2 linked regions of the Rubrivirga marina genome follow. The protein of the gene in region 1 binds, or shares a complex with, the protein of each later gene. Links are inferred from orthologs where the notes say so. Each region holds a gene or a part of one and is shown on either strand. Other genes may lie near its edges.

Region 1 (6,650 bases):
CGACCGCGCCGAGCGCGACCGACCAGCCGACGGAGAGCCGAGCGGGACGTGCCATGGCCCGAACCTACGGCGGGCCTCCGGCGAGGATGCGCCACGCTTGACGACGACTTAACGCGGCGCGCGGGACCCTCCGGCAGAACCCGAGGTTGGAACCCTAGCACTCTCGCGGGGAGAGTGCTAATCTCACTCGCCGCGGCTCGACCGCACCCTCTGTACCCCCCCTTCCAATCCACACCATGGCAGCTTCCATCAAGCCGCTCGGCGACCGCGTCGTCGTCAAGCCCCAGGACGCCGAGACCCAGACGGCCGGCGGCCTCTACATCCCTGACACCGCCAAGGAGAAGCCCCAGCGCGGGACCGTCCTGGCCGTCGGCCCGGGCAAGGTCGAGAACGGGACGAAGGTCGACATGACCGTCTCCGAGAACGACACCGTCCTTTACGGCAAGTACGCCGGGACCGAGATCCAGCTCGACGGCGAGGACGTCCTCATCATGCGCGAGTCCGACATCCTCGGCATCGTCAACGGCTAGCCTTCGCGCTCGCCCGGCCGCCTCGGTACCGAGGCGGACACCCCCAACTCTAGAACCAACCAACCACAATGGCTAAGCAGATCACATTCGACGCGGACGCCCGGAACCAGCTGAAGGAGGGCGTCGACGCGCTCGCCAACGCCGTCAAGGTGACGCTGGGACCCAAGGGCCGCAACGTCATCATCGAGAAGAAGTTCGGCGCCCCGACTGTCACCAAGGACGGCGTGACCGTCGCCAAGGAGATCGAGCTCGAGGACAAGATTGCCAACGTCGGCGCGCAGATGGTCAAGGAGGTCGCCTCCAAGACCTCCGACGTCGCCGGTGACGGGACGACGACCGCCACGGTCCTCGCCCAGGCGATCATGAACCAGGGCCTCCGCTCGGTCAACTCGGGCGCAAACCCGATGGACCTCAAGCGCGGCATCGACAAGGCCGTCACCGCCGTCGTCGAGGAGCTCAAGGGCCTCTCGCGCGAGGTCGGCGGCAAGGACGAGATCGCCCAGGTCGGCACCATCTCCGCCAACAGCGACGAGGAGATCGGCAACCTCATCGCGGAGGCGATGGAGAAGGTCGGCAAGGACGGCGTCATCACGGTCGAGGAGGCCAAGGGCACCGACACCTCCCTCGAGACCGTCGAGGGCATGCAGTTCGACCGCGGCTACCTCAGCCCGTACTTCGTGACCGACCCGGACGCGATGGAGGTCGTGCTCGAGGACGCGCTCGTCCTCATCCACGACAAGAAGATCTCGGCGATGAAGGACCTCCTCCCGGTCCTCGAGAAGGTCGCCCAGATGGGCAAGCCGCTCCTCCTCGTCGCCGAGGACATCGACGGCGAGGCCCTCGCGACGCTCGTCGTGAACAAGCTCCGCGGGACACTCCGCGTGGCCGCCGTCAAGGCCCCGGGCTTCGGCGACCGCCGGAAGGCCATGCTCGGCGACATCGCGACGCTCACGGGCGGCACGCTCCTCTCCGAGGAGATGGGCTACAAGCTCGAGAACGCGACGCTCGACAGCCTCGGCAGCGTCCAGCGCGTCGTCATCACGAAGGACAACACGACGCTCGTCGACGGCGCCGGCACGCAGGAGGACATCTCGGGCCGGATCGGCCAGATCCGCAGCCAGATCGAGAACACGACCTCGGACTACGACCGCGAGAAGCTCCAGGAGCGGCTCGCCAAGCTGTCCGGCGGCGTGGCCGTCCTGAAGATCGGCGCCGCTACGGAGCCGGAGATGAAGGAAAAGAAGGCCCGCGTCGAGGACGCGCTCCACGCGACCCGCGCGGCCGTCGAGGAGGGCATCGTCCCCGGCGGCGGCGTCGCCCTCGTGCGCGCCATCTCGGCCCTCGACGACTTCCAGGTCGAGAACGAGGACCAGCAGATCGGCGTCAAGATCGTGCGTCGCGCGCTCGAGGAGCCGCTCCGCCAGATCGTCAACAACGCCGGCCTCGAGGGCTCGGTCGTGGTCCAGAAGGTCAAGGATGGCGAGGCCGACTTCGGCTTCAACGCCCGGACCGAGGAGTACGGCAACCTCCTGAGCATGGGCGTCGTCGACCCGACGAAGGTCACCCGCACCGCGCTCGAGAACGCCGCTTCGGTGGCCGGCCTGCTCCTCACGACCCAGACGGTCGTTGTGGACAAGCCCGAGCAGGAGCCGGCGATGCCCGCCGGCGGCGGGATGGGCGGCATGGGCGGCGGCATGGACTTCTAGTCCAGCCCGGCACCCCCGCCTCGGTCTCCCCACGGAGGTCCCGAGGCGGGCACCGCCACGGGGCGGCTCTCTTCGGAGGGCCGCCCCTTTTTTTGGTCGGCCTCGGAGCCGAGGACGAGAGGACGGGCCTCATCCTTCACGCGAACTCCGGCGCCGTCGGCCTACACTGACCGCCCGATGACCGTTGGCCCCTCATGCGCTGGTTGACACTCCTCTGCCTCCTCACCGGCTGCGTCCTCCCGACGCCCGAGGCGGACCGTGGAGCCCGTGCACCGGGCCGAGCGGACGACCGGCCCGACCTCGGTGGCCTCGCGGACGAGGTCCATCAGGAGGCGAACGCGGCCCGCCGATCGAGCAGCGAGGCGCCGCTGCGGTGGTCCGACGCCCTCGCGGCCGTGGCCCGGGATCACAGCCGGGACATGGCGTCCCGCGGCTACTTCGACCACGTCTCGCCAGAGGGCGCCACCGCACAGGACCGGGCTCTGGCCCGGGGCGTCGACTGCCGAGTCGATCTACGCGGCGGGCGGTCCCGGGTCGGGGTGTCTGAGAACCTGTACCAGGGCTGGCGTTACGGCCGGGTCTGGACTCGCCAGACGGCCGACGGCGCGACGCGCACCTACGAGTGGCTGTCCGCCAACGAGATCGCCCGCCAGACCGTCGGCGGGTGGCTCGACAGCCCGGGCCACCGTCGCAATCTCCTCGACCGCGTCTCGACCGCCCACGGCATCGGCGTCGCCGTGGACCGCGAGGACCGCATCTACGTCACCCAGGTTTTATGCTGAACGTCTCCTCCCGTACCGTCTCTCGCGTCGCCTGGGGTGTGCTCGGGTACACCGTCCTGGTGATCCTCTGGGGCGCGTTCGTGCGTGCGTCGGGCTCCGGCGCCGGCTGCGGCGACCACTGGCCGCTGTGCAACGGCGAGGTCGTCCCGACGGCACCGACGATGAACACGATCGTCGAGTTCGGGCACCGGATCACGAGCGCTCTGGCTGGGATTGCCGCCCTCGGGCTCGTCGCCGTCGTGTTTCGAGGCACCGCGAAGGGGTCGCCGGTCCGGAAGGCGGCCGTCGCGTCGCTCGTGTTCATGATCACGGAGGGCGCCATCGGGGCCGGTCTCGTCCTGTTCGAGTACGTCGCCTACAACCCATCGATCGGCCGGGCGGTGTGGATGGCGGCACACCTCACGAACACCTTCTTCCTCCTCGGCGCGCTCACGCTCACCGCGTGGTGGTCGGAAGGCGCCGACACGCCCCGCCTCGGAATGCGCGCCGAGGCGGGCTGGGTCGGAGCCGCGCTGCTAGCCGTACTCGTGCTCGGGGCTGGCGGGGCGATCACGGCGCTCGGCGACACCCTCGTGCTCGGCGGTGGCCTCGACCCCGAGACCGACCCGATCGTCGCAGCCATCCTCGGCGCGCGCGTGTTCCACCCGACGATGGCGTTCGTCGCCCTCGCGATCCTCGGCGCTGCCGTGTTCGCGACGCGGACCGGCGCCCGACCCACGACCCTGGGCATGACGATCCTCGGCGTGTTCCTCGGCCAGATGGCCCTGGGCGCCCTCAACGTGGCGCTGATGGCGCCGATCTGGCTCCAGATCGTCCACCTGCTGATCACCGACCTGATCTGGATCGCCATGATCGTTTGGGCCTCCGAGACGCTGGCGGCCCCCGCTTTGGAGCCGGTCGAGTCGGCTGCCGTCGCCGCCTGACCGCTCCCCCGATCTGCCCCCGAACGCCCTCCTCCTGTGTGCCTCGTCGCCTTCGCCCTCGACGTCCATCCCCAGCACCGGCTGGTGCTCATCGGGAATCGTGACGAGGCGTTCGCGCGGCCCGCCGCTCCGCTCGCATGGTGGAACGACGCTCCCGGCGTCCTCGCCGGCCGGGACCTCGAGGCCGGCGGCACGTGGCTCGGCGTGACGGATACGGGCCGGTGGGGCGTGTTGACGAACGTCCGCGACCCGCATCATCCGCGGCCGAGCACGCGGTCGCGCGGCGCCCTCGTCGCCGACTTCCTCCGCCTCGACGGCACTGCCCGCAGCTACGCCGAGGCGGTGCACGCGGAGCGCGACACGTACGACGGCTTCAACCTCGTCGTCGGCGATCCCGACTCGGTCCACGTGGTCTCGACGCGGCACGACGAAATGTTGGAGCTGGAACGGGGGGTCTACGGGATCTCGAACGACCGGCTCGACACGCCGTGGCCGAAGGTCGTCCGAGCCCGTCAGCGGCTCCGCGACGCGCTCCGGTCCGACCCGGTCGATCCGGCTGACCTGCTGCCGATCCTCGACGACCGCGAACCCGCCCCGGACGACGCCCTGCCGGACACCGGGGTCGGGCTCGAGTGGGAGCGCCGCCTCTCCCCCGTCCGCATTGTCGCCGACGGGTACGGGACGCGCGTCTCGACGGCGCTCGCGCTCGACCGCGACGGCGGCGGGCGCGTGGTCGAGCGGACGTGGCTTCCCGACGGCTCAGCCGGCACGACCACCGAGGCGGAGGTCACGCCACCGGCAGCGACCTGAACACGACGGCGGCGAACGCCAGACCGGCGGCGGTCCCGATGAGAACGGCCCGCGCCGTGACCTCCGAGATCGAGTCGAGCCACCGGCTCTCGGTGTCATCCGGCGCCGCGATCCAGCCGGTCCGGCGGTCCCACTCGGCCTCGTCGGCCTGCTGCCAGACGAGCCACAGTGCGAGGGCCGCGTAGAGGAGCAGGAGCCAGAGCGTCGGCTCGGCGTCGATCCACCCTGCGACGGCGAGGAAGAGGGCGACGGCGCCGACCGACGCGGCGGCCTGCATCGCGACCGTCAGCGCCACCCACAGCGGGACGCTCACCGCCCACGCCGGGACGAATCCGAACGCGAGGTGCTGCACGACGCGGGCGGCCCACGTCGAGAGCAGGAAGAGCGGGACCGCGATGAGGCCCAGAATCATCCGTCGAGGAGCTCGGCCTTGAAGCGCTCCGCGAGGGCGTCGGCGGCCTCGGGGGTGCCCGCCTCGGTGTAGACGCGGAGGATCGGCTCGGTGTTGGACTTGCGGACGTGCGCCCAGCCCTCGTCGAGGTCCACCTTGACCCCGTCGACGGTGGACACGCGGCCCTCGTACCTCCCCGCGAGCGCGTCGAGGAGCGCGTCGGCGTCGAGGTCGTCGGTGAGCGGCAGCTTGTGCTTGGCGATGGCGTAGGTGGGGTACCCGGCGCGGAGGTCGCTGAGCGACTGGCCCGTCTCAGCGAGGTGCTGGAGCACGAGCGCCACGCCCACGAGCGCGTCGCGGCCGTAGTGGAGGTCCGGCAGGATCACCCCCCCGTTTCCCTCCCCGCCGATGACTGCCCCCGCCTCCTGCATCGCCCGGACGACGTGGATCTCACCCACGGCCGACCGCACCACCTCTTGCCCGTGCTTGCTCGCGATGTCCTCGATGGCTCGCGACGACGACAGGTTCGTTCCGACGGGCCCGGCCTTCTTGCCGAGCAGGAAGTCGGCGGCGACGACCTGCGTGAGCTCCTCCCCGAAGAACCGGCCGCCGTCCTCGACGAACGCCAGCCGGTCGGCGTCCGGGTCCACGACCACGCCGAGGTCGGCGCCGGTCTCGGCCACACGGCTCGTGATGCCGTCGAGGTGGGCCGGAAGCGGCTCCGGGTTGTGGGCGAAGCGGCCCGTCACGTCGCCGTTGAGGACCTCGACGTCGTCCACGCCGAGCGCCTCCAGCATCGCCGGGATGGCGAACGCGCCGACCGAGTTGATCCCGTCGACCACCACCTTGAAGCCGCGCTGGCGGATCGCATCGGGGTCGACGTACGGCAGCTCGAGGATCTTCTGGACGTGGTACGGGAGGAGATCGTCGGTTTCGTAGTCGCCGAGGTCTTCGTAGCCGACCGTGTGGGCGGAGACGTCCTCGTCGGCGAGCGCCAGCACCTCGGCGCCCTCGTCGGGACCGAGGAACTCGCCGTTCCGGTCGAGGAGCTTGAGCGCGTTCCACTCGGCCGGGTTGTGCGAGGCGGAGAGGATGACGGCGCCGTCGGCCTCGTGCTTGAGCACGCCCATCGCCACGCTCGGCGTCGTCGCCAGCCCGGCGTCGACGACGTCGCAGCCGGCGGCCTGGAGCGTGGCCGTCACGAGGCGGGCGCAGACGTCGCCCGTCACCCGCCCGTCGCGCCCCACCACGACGAGGGGGCGCGCCTCGGTCTGCCGGCGGAGCCAGGCGCCGAAAGCGGAGGCGTAGCGGACGAGCGCGGCCGGGTCGAGGCCGTCGCCGAAGACGCCGCGGATGCCAGAGACGGAAGCGATGAGGGGCATGGAGATCGGGGGGCGGTCGGGTTGGAGGTCGAGGGTGACAGCCGGGGCGGCCCGGTGCGTCGGTGTCGGGAACGAGCGAAACCCTCATCCGGTCCGGGACGCGGCTCTATCCTGGAGATGCGTTCA
Region 2 (6,642 bases), 2.4 Mb from region 1 along the record:
AGGACGGCCCACGTCCCGCCCGAGATGATCGTGGGGTCGCCGAGCGTGGGGAGCAGCCCGCCGAGCACGCGCGAGAGGACGGCCGCGCCGAAGCCGAGGCCGACGATCATGGCCACGGTCGCCGTCGTCGACGGTCGCCGCGAGGTGTCCATGGCCTGGAGCGTGGCGTTGACGCGGTCGATGGCCGCCGTGTCGGCGCCGACCCAGCGGTCGAACCGGGCCTGGTAGCCCGAGAGGAACAGGAGGACCGCCATCCACCCGTAGCCCACGACCGTGTCGACGACGATGATCGGTGCGAGCCCGGCGTCGCTCAGCCCGACCGACTCCTTGAGCGCCAGCATGTTGGCCGTGCCGCCGATCCACGAGCCGGAGAGCGCGGCCATCCCCTTCCACGTCTCCGGGTCACCGATGAACTGCCCGACGGCGAGGTAGGCGATGGGCCCGCCGATCACGATGCCGAGCGTGCCGACGAGCATCATCGCCAGCGCGAGGGGCCCGAGGCTGAAGATCGCGCGGAGGTCGATCGTGATCATCAGCAGGAACAGCGCGAACGGGAGCAGCACGTAGCTGAACCAGTCGTAGGCCGGGTTCGAGGCCGGCGTCACGCCTGCCGTCGTGAGGAGCATGGGCACGAAGTACGCCCAGATCACCGGCGGGACGACGTCGAACAGCTTCTCCAGTGCGGCCACGCGCGAGAGCGCGAACACGCCAGCGAGCACGGCCGCTAGGAGGGCGGCGACCTGGGTGGGCTCGGTGATGAGGGCGGCCTCGGCGGGGTCCATGCGCGGTCGGGAAGGGGAGCCGCGAAGATAGGCGGACCCTCTCGCCGAGGGCGGTCCGCCTCGGGACCTCCGTGGCGGGACTGAAACAGCACGGGGCGGCAGGCCATCGCCCACCGCCCCCGCGGAACTCGAACGGAGCGGGCCTACTCGTCCTCGACCTTCTCGAACACGACGCACGTGTTGTGCCCGCCGAACCCGAACGCGTTCGAGAGCGCCACCTTCACGTCGCGGTCCTGGGGCTCGTTGAACGTGTAGTTGAGGTCGCAGGCCGGGTCCGGCGTCTCGAAGTTGATGGTCGGCGGGATCCGGCCGTTCGTGATGGCGAGGATCGAGGCGATGGCCTCCACGGCGCCGGCGGCGCCGAGGAGGTGGCCCGTCATCGACTTCGTCGACGACAGGTTCATGTCGTAGGCGTGCTCGCCGAAGACGGCCTTGATCGCCTTCGTCTCGGCCACGTCGCCGAGCGGGGTGCTCGTCCCGTGCATGTTGAGGTAGTCGACGGCCTCGGGCGCGACGCCGGCCGTCTGGAGCGCCTGCTCCATGGCCAGCTTGGCGCCCAGCCCCTCGGGGTGGGGGGCCGAGATGTGGTGGGCGTCGGCCGACATGCCGAGGCCGGTGACCTCGGCGTAGATCTTGGCGCCTCGGGCCTTGGCGTGCTCGTAGTCCTCGAGGACGAGCGAGCCGGCGCCCTCGCCCATCACGAACCCGTCCCGGCCCGCGTCGAACGGACGGGAGGCGTGGAGCGGGTCGTCGTTCTGGGTCGAGAGCGCCTTCATGTTGCCGAACCCGCCCAGGCCGACCTCGGTGATGCTCGCGTCGGTCCCGCCGGCCACCATGACGTCGGCGAGGCCGGCCTTGATGACCATCCAGGCGTCGCCGATCGCGTTGTTCGAGGTCGCGCAGGCCGAGACCGTCGCGTAGTTCGGCCCGTGGAGGCCGTGGCGCATCGAGATCAGGCCGGGCGCCATGTCGATAATCATCATCGGCACGAAGAACGGGCTGAGCCGGCGCGGCCCGTGCTCGGCGTACTCCACGACCTGGTCCTGGAACAGCTTCATCCCGCCGATCCCGGAGCCCATCACCACGCCCATCCGCGTCTTCTCCTCGGCGTCGAGCGCCTCGGTGTCGATGCCGGCGTCGCGGAGCGACTCGTCGGCGGCGACGATGGCGTACTGGGCAAACGGGTCGAGCCGGCGGGCCTCCTTCCGGTCGAGGTAGTCGCCGGGGTCGAAGTCGGAGACCTCGCAGGCGAACCGCGTCGGGTACTCGCTGGCGTCGAAGTGGGTGATGGGGCCGGCGCCGCTCTGGCCCTCCATCATGGCGTCCCAGAAGGCGGGGACCGAGTGGCCGAGCGGCGTGATCGCGCCGAGGCCGGTGACAACGACGCGGCGGTCGGAGAACGACATGGGGGAGGGGCGAGCGGGCGCCGCGGACGCGGCGCGATACAAAACCGGCGGTGCGCTGTGGGGCGCCCCGCCGGCAAGAGACTCAGAGCGAAGGGCCGACGAGAACGCTAGCCTTCCTTGTTGGCCTCGACGTAGTCGATGGCGTCGCCGACGGTGGCGATGTTCTCGGCGTCTTCGTCGGGGATGGTCATGTCGAACTCTTTCTCGAACTCCATGATGAGCTCGACGGTGTCGAGGGAGTCCGCGCCAAGGTCGTTGGTGAACGAGGCCTCGCGCGTGATGTCGGCTTGGTCGACGCCGAGCTTCTCGACGATGATCTCCTTGATGCGCTGTTCGGTGGACTCGGCGGCCATGGGGGGTGGGTCGGGTAGAGGGGGCGGGCGCGAAACGGCGCCATGAGGGCGGGAAAGCTACGCCAGCCGGCCGGGGCGGGCAATCGGCCCGGCGGTCCGAGGGGCCGGACGGGGCGGTGGCGGCCCTCCTTACGCACGCCCCCCGCCGCAGATTCCCGGAAGACGCGGTTGAGGCCATCGGCAGGGGGGCGAATCCGACGCCGAGGCGGACGGGGTGCCGCTACCTTCGTCGCCCACGTCCTCCCGTTGCGTTTCCCATGGCGATCCTCTTCACCTCCGAGTCGGTCTCGGAAGGCCACCCCGACAAGGTCGCGGACCAGATCTCCGACGCCCTCCTCGACGCGTTCCTCGCCGGCGACCCGCGCAGCCGCTGCGCCATCGAGACCCTCTGCACGACCGGCCTCGTCGTCGTCTCGGGCGAGGTCACGAGCGACACCTACGTCGACGTCCAGGAGGTCGTCCGCCGGACGATCGAGGAGATCGGCTACACCGACCCGCTCCTCCAGTTCGACGCCCGGAGCTGCGGCGTCCTGGTCTCGATCCACGAGCAGTCGGCCGACATCGCGCAGGGCGTCGACGACGACCGCGGGCTCCACGCCGAGCAGGGCGCCGGCGATCAGGGCATGATGTTCGGCTACGCCACGCGCGAGGACGAGGAGACGCTCATGCCGCTGGCGCTCATGCTGAGCCACCGGCTGGTCAAGCGGCTCGCCGACATCCGGAAGGCCGGGGAGGTGATGACCTACCTCCGGCCCGACGCCAAGAGCCAGGTGACCATCGAATATGAGGCCGACGGCCGGACGCCCAAGCGGGTCCACACCGTCGTCCTCTCGACCCAGCACGACGAGATCGACCCGGACGATGATGGCGCGTCGCTGGCCCAGATCAAGGCCGACGTCCGCGAGCACGTCCTCCCACACGTCCTCCCGGCGGAGCTCGTCGACGACGGCCTCGTGCTCCACGTCAACCCGACCGGGACGTTCGTCATCGGCGGGCCGCACGGCGACACCGGCCTCACGGGCCGGAAGATCATCGTCGACACGTACGGCGGGAAGGGGGCACACGGCGGCGGCGCGTTCTCGGGCAAGGACCCCTCGAAGGTGGACCGCTCTGCGGCCTACGCCACGCGCCACGTCGCCAAGAACCTCGTGGCGGCCGGGCTCGCCGACGAGGCGCTCGTCCAGGTGGCCTACGCGATCGGCGTGGCCGACCCCGTCTCGATCCGCGTCGACACGAACGGGACGGCGCAGCACGGGCTCACCGACGCCCAACTGGCCGCGCTCGTGACCGAGCACGTCGACCTCCGGCCAGCGGCCATCATCGAGCGGTTCGGGCTCATCGACTCCGACGGCGACGTCCGCCCGCGCTACCGCCGGACGGCGGCCTACGGCCACTTCGGCCGCGACGCGTTCCCGTGGGAGCGGCTCGACCTCGTCGAGACCCTCACCGAGGCGGCCCAGGCGACGGCCTGACCGAGCCCTCCTGAACACGTGAGGCCGCCGGCCCCGTACAGCTGGGGTCGGCGGCCTCGACGCCGGAGGACCGGCCCGTTCCCACCACAGAAAAGGCCGGCCCCGGAGGGGAAGGGAGGGTCCCCAGTGAGCCGCTAACAGAATCGGCCGCCGCACAGGCTGCCCACATCATGGGATCACACGATTTGTTCGGCGCTGTCGGGCCGTCGGGGCAGCTAGGCGAGCGAGGTGCATGCCATCGAGTCGGCGCCCTCGCCAGCGAAGCCCAGTTCCTCAACCTCCTACGCGATCTTCTGCTGGCCCAGCCGCCGCCGTCCGACGTGGGGCGGCGGCGGTCGGAGCCCGAGGTCAGAACGGTCCGGCCACTTTCAGCCCGGGCTGTGCGGGGCGAGAGCGGACCCTAAGTGCCCTGGCAGACTGGCGGGCGATCCCGTCGGGCGAGAACGCCGTGACGAATACCCTCTCGCCATTAGCGACCGAGCCGGAGAAGGTCCGGGTGTGCCCAAACGCCTGCACGAGCACGGTGAACGACGCTGGGCTCGGCCCCGAATAGTGATCAACGGAGACCGCGTAAGTCCCTCTCGGTGCCTGCCCTGTGGGCCAGAAAACGTTCTTGGGCCCCTCGCCGTCAGTGTCGTCAACGTCGAGCTGGCCTCCGGAGCTTGAGGTCGGTTGCCCGTAGTAGATCGTCTCCCCGGTCGGATCCGAAACGTAGAGGTCGAGGTCGGCCGTGTTCGTCCACTTTAGCGTGACCTGTACGTCACCCGACCCCGTGTCGAGCGCCGCCAGCATAGTGAGCACCAGATCGCGCAGCCTCTCCGACGTGGCCGAATCGTACGCGAGCAAGGCGGTATCGACGAGGGCGACTCCGCACGCGACGGCGTTCATCCCCAAGCATTGGGCCCAGTCCGTGGTCGCGTTATAGATGCGGATGGCCGTCCCTGCGAGGCCCGCATCCCATGTCAGGGACGCGAATCCCACGGCGGCTCCATTGACCGCTGCGACGGCGGCCGTCGCCAGGGCAACGGCCGCGGAGGTCGCTCTGGCGAACGTCACGACGGCCGCGGTGACGTCAACGTCGGCGCTGACGCGGAGGCCGTTCGCTAAGCCGTCGGTGAGATCGCTGAGGTTGATCTCCGCGATGTCGACATCGCGCTGAAACGACATCTCCCCATTCGGGAGAAGCAAGGCCACGTCGACGAGGCCGGGCCGGTAGTTCGCGAACGCGAGGACTGCCCCCTGCGCGTGAAGTGTCTGGGGGAGCCCATCTTCGCCGAAGAGGACTGTGGTGGTGGTGCTGTCCGGTGCGACAAACGTGCCGCCCGTGAGCACCCCCGAATCGGGGTCGAAGATGGGAGCCGCATAGGAGCCGTCCGGATGAACGACGACAAGTGGTGACTCCGGAGCGTTTTCTACGACCGCCAGCCCGATCTCTTGGCTGTCGGAGGGCTCGGCGTCCGGGGAGGTACCGCTTGGTTCGATGAGGTCACAGCCGGGCACCGAGACCAGCAGAACGTGGAGGGCATGGAACGTGGCATGGAAGAGGTTTGAACTCTGGACGGCTAGACCGGCAGGCTAGAACAGGACCCCGACCCGGACGAGGTGGAGCCGATCGAGCTGCGTGTAGTCGCTGGCCTCGGTGACCACGCCGACGAGGTCGCCCACGGATTCGAGCGGGGTCGAGTCGGTACGCGTGGTCCGAAGCGTGTAGCCGAGGATGGCGCCGAGGTCCGTGCCGAGGACGCCGTCGAGCTTGGCCTGCAAGGTGAGCGTGCTCGTGCGGAGGCCGTACGCATCGACCCCATCGCCCTCGGCGCCGCCGAGCTGGTTGCTGGCCTCGAGCGGGTCGAAGTCGGCCCGGGCGCCGGCGCCGAGTGTCAGGGACGCCGAGCCGGTGAGGGCACTGGCGAGGGGGAGCCCTTCGAGCGGGACTTCGGCCTCGGCGCCGCCGCCAACGCGGAGCGCGGCCAGCCCGAGGTGGAGCGTCTCGATATCGTCCTCGTCGGGCTCGACGCCGTCCGCCAGTGAGGGCTCCACGCGGAAGTACCGGTAGCCGAGCTCGACCCCGAGAGGCACGAACAGGTTCACCGTGACGTCCTCGCCCAGTGTCGCGATCGGGAGGCGGCCCGCCGAGGCGAGGTCGGCGCCGAGCGCGCTCGCCTTGGTCGAGTCGCCCTCCGCCGCCGAGGGTTGGACGTCGGTCCCATAGAACACATGGAACAAGCCGGTGGCGCTGTAGAACCCGGCGGCGTACACGTCGCTGTCGAACGTGTAGGCGGGCGCGTTGTCGCCGAGGGCGTACTCGACGGCGTAGCCGCCGGCGCCGACGTTGACCTGGGCGGCCGGGGCGGTCGCGAGGACGAGGGCGAGGAGGAGCAGGCAGGGGCGCATGCCAGAGAACCGGGGGAAGGTCATGGAGCGGGGGGGTGAAGACGGTGGAGTCAGTCGGTGGCGCCGCCGCCTCAATGGGCGGCGGCGCCCGAGCCGGCCCCTTCCCACCACGAAGGGGGCCGACGGGAAACAGAAAGGGGAAGGGTGAGACCGTGAGGAGGGCTCGCGCACGGCCGCCAGTCGCAGCCCGGCGCGAGTCCTCCTCGGGCCTTCGGACCGCGGTTAGCGGACCACCGTG

Evidence for each region.
Region 2: the proteins of groL (region 1) and metK are in contact, whole or in part, in a cryo-EM structure (PDB 8P4O), measured with the Escherichia coli proteins. The link is inferred for Rubrivirga marina from one-to-one orthologs.

Annotation. Positions count from the first base shown.
Region 1 is NZ_MQWD01000001.1:3,175,703-3,182,352, forward strand. Bases 1-2,917 are described here. They hold groL (chaperonin GroEL), read left to right. Parts: upstream 1-598; coding sequence 599-2,236; downstream 2,237-2,917. Other genes in these bases: BSZ37_RS13390 (DUF2085 domain-containing protein), read right to left, coding at 1-55; groES (co-chaperone GroES), read left to right, coding at 237-530; BSZ37_RS13405 (CAP domain-containing protein), read left to right, coding at 2,431-2,917. In the rest of the region: more of BSZ37_RS13405, read left to right, coding at 2,918-3,018; BSZ37_RS13410 (COX15/CtaA family protein), read left to right, coding at 3,012-3,941; BSZ37_RS13415 (NRDE family protein), read left to right, coding at 3,978-4,751; BSZ37_RS13420 (hypothetical protein), read right to left, coding at 4,729-5,163; glmM (phosphoglucosamine mutase), read right to left, coding at 5,160-6,524.
Region 2 is NZ_MQWD01000001.1:754,694-761,335, reverse strand. The notes cover bases 1,997-4,905. They hold metK (methionine adenosyltransferase), read left to right. Parts: upstream 1,997-2,798; coding sequence 2,799-4,013; downstream 4,014-4,905. Other genes in these bases: BSZ37_RS02970 (YfaP family protein), read right to left, coding at 4,362-4,905; BSZ37_RS02980 (acyl carrier protein), read right to left, coding at 2,296-2,541; fabF (beta-ketoacyl-ACP synthase II), read right to left, coding at 1,997-2,188. In the rest of the region: BSZ37_RS02990 (DUF819 family protein), read right to left, coding at 1-782; more of fabF, read right to left, coding at 926-1,996; more of BSZ37_RS02970, read right to left, coding at 4,906-5,513; BSZ37_RS02965 (hypothetical protein), read right to left, coding at 5,589-6,404; BSZ37_RS02960 (leucine-rich repeat domain-containing protein), read right to left, coding at 6,627-6,642. UniProt on the Escherichia coli protein: Catalyzes the formation of S-adenosylmethionine (AdoMet) from methionine and ATP.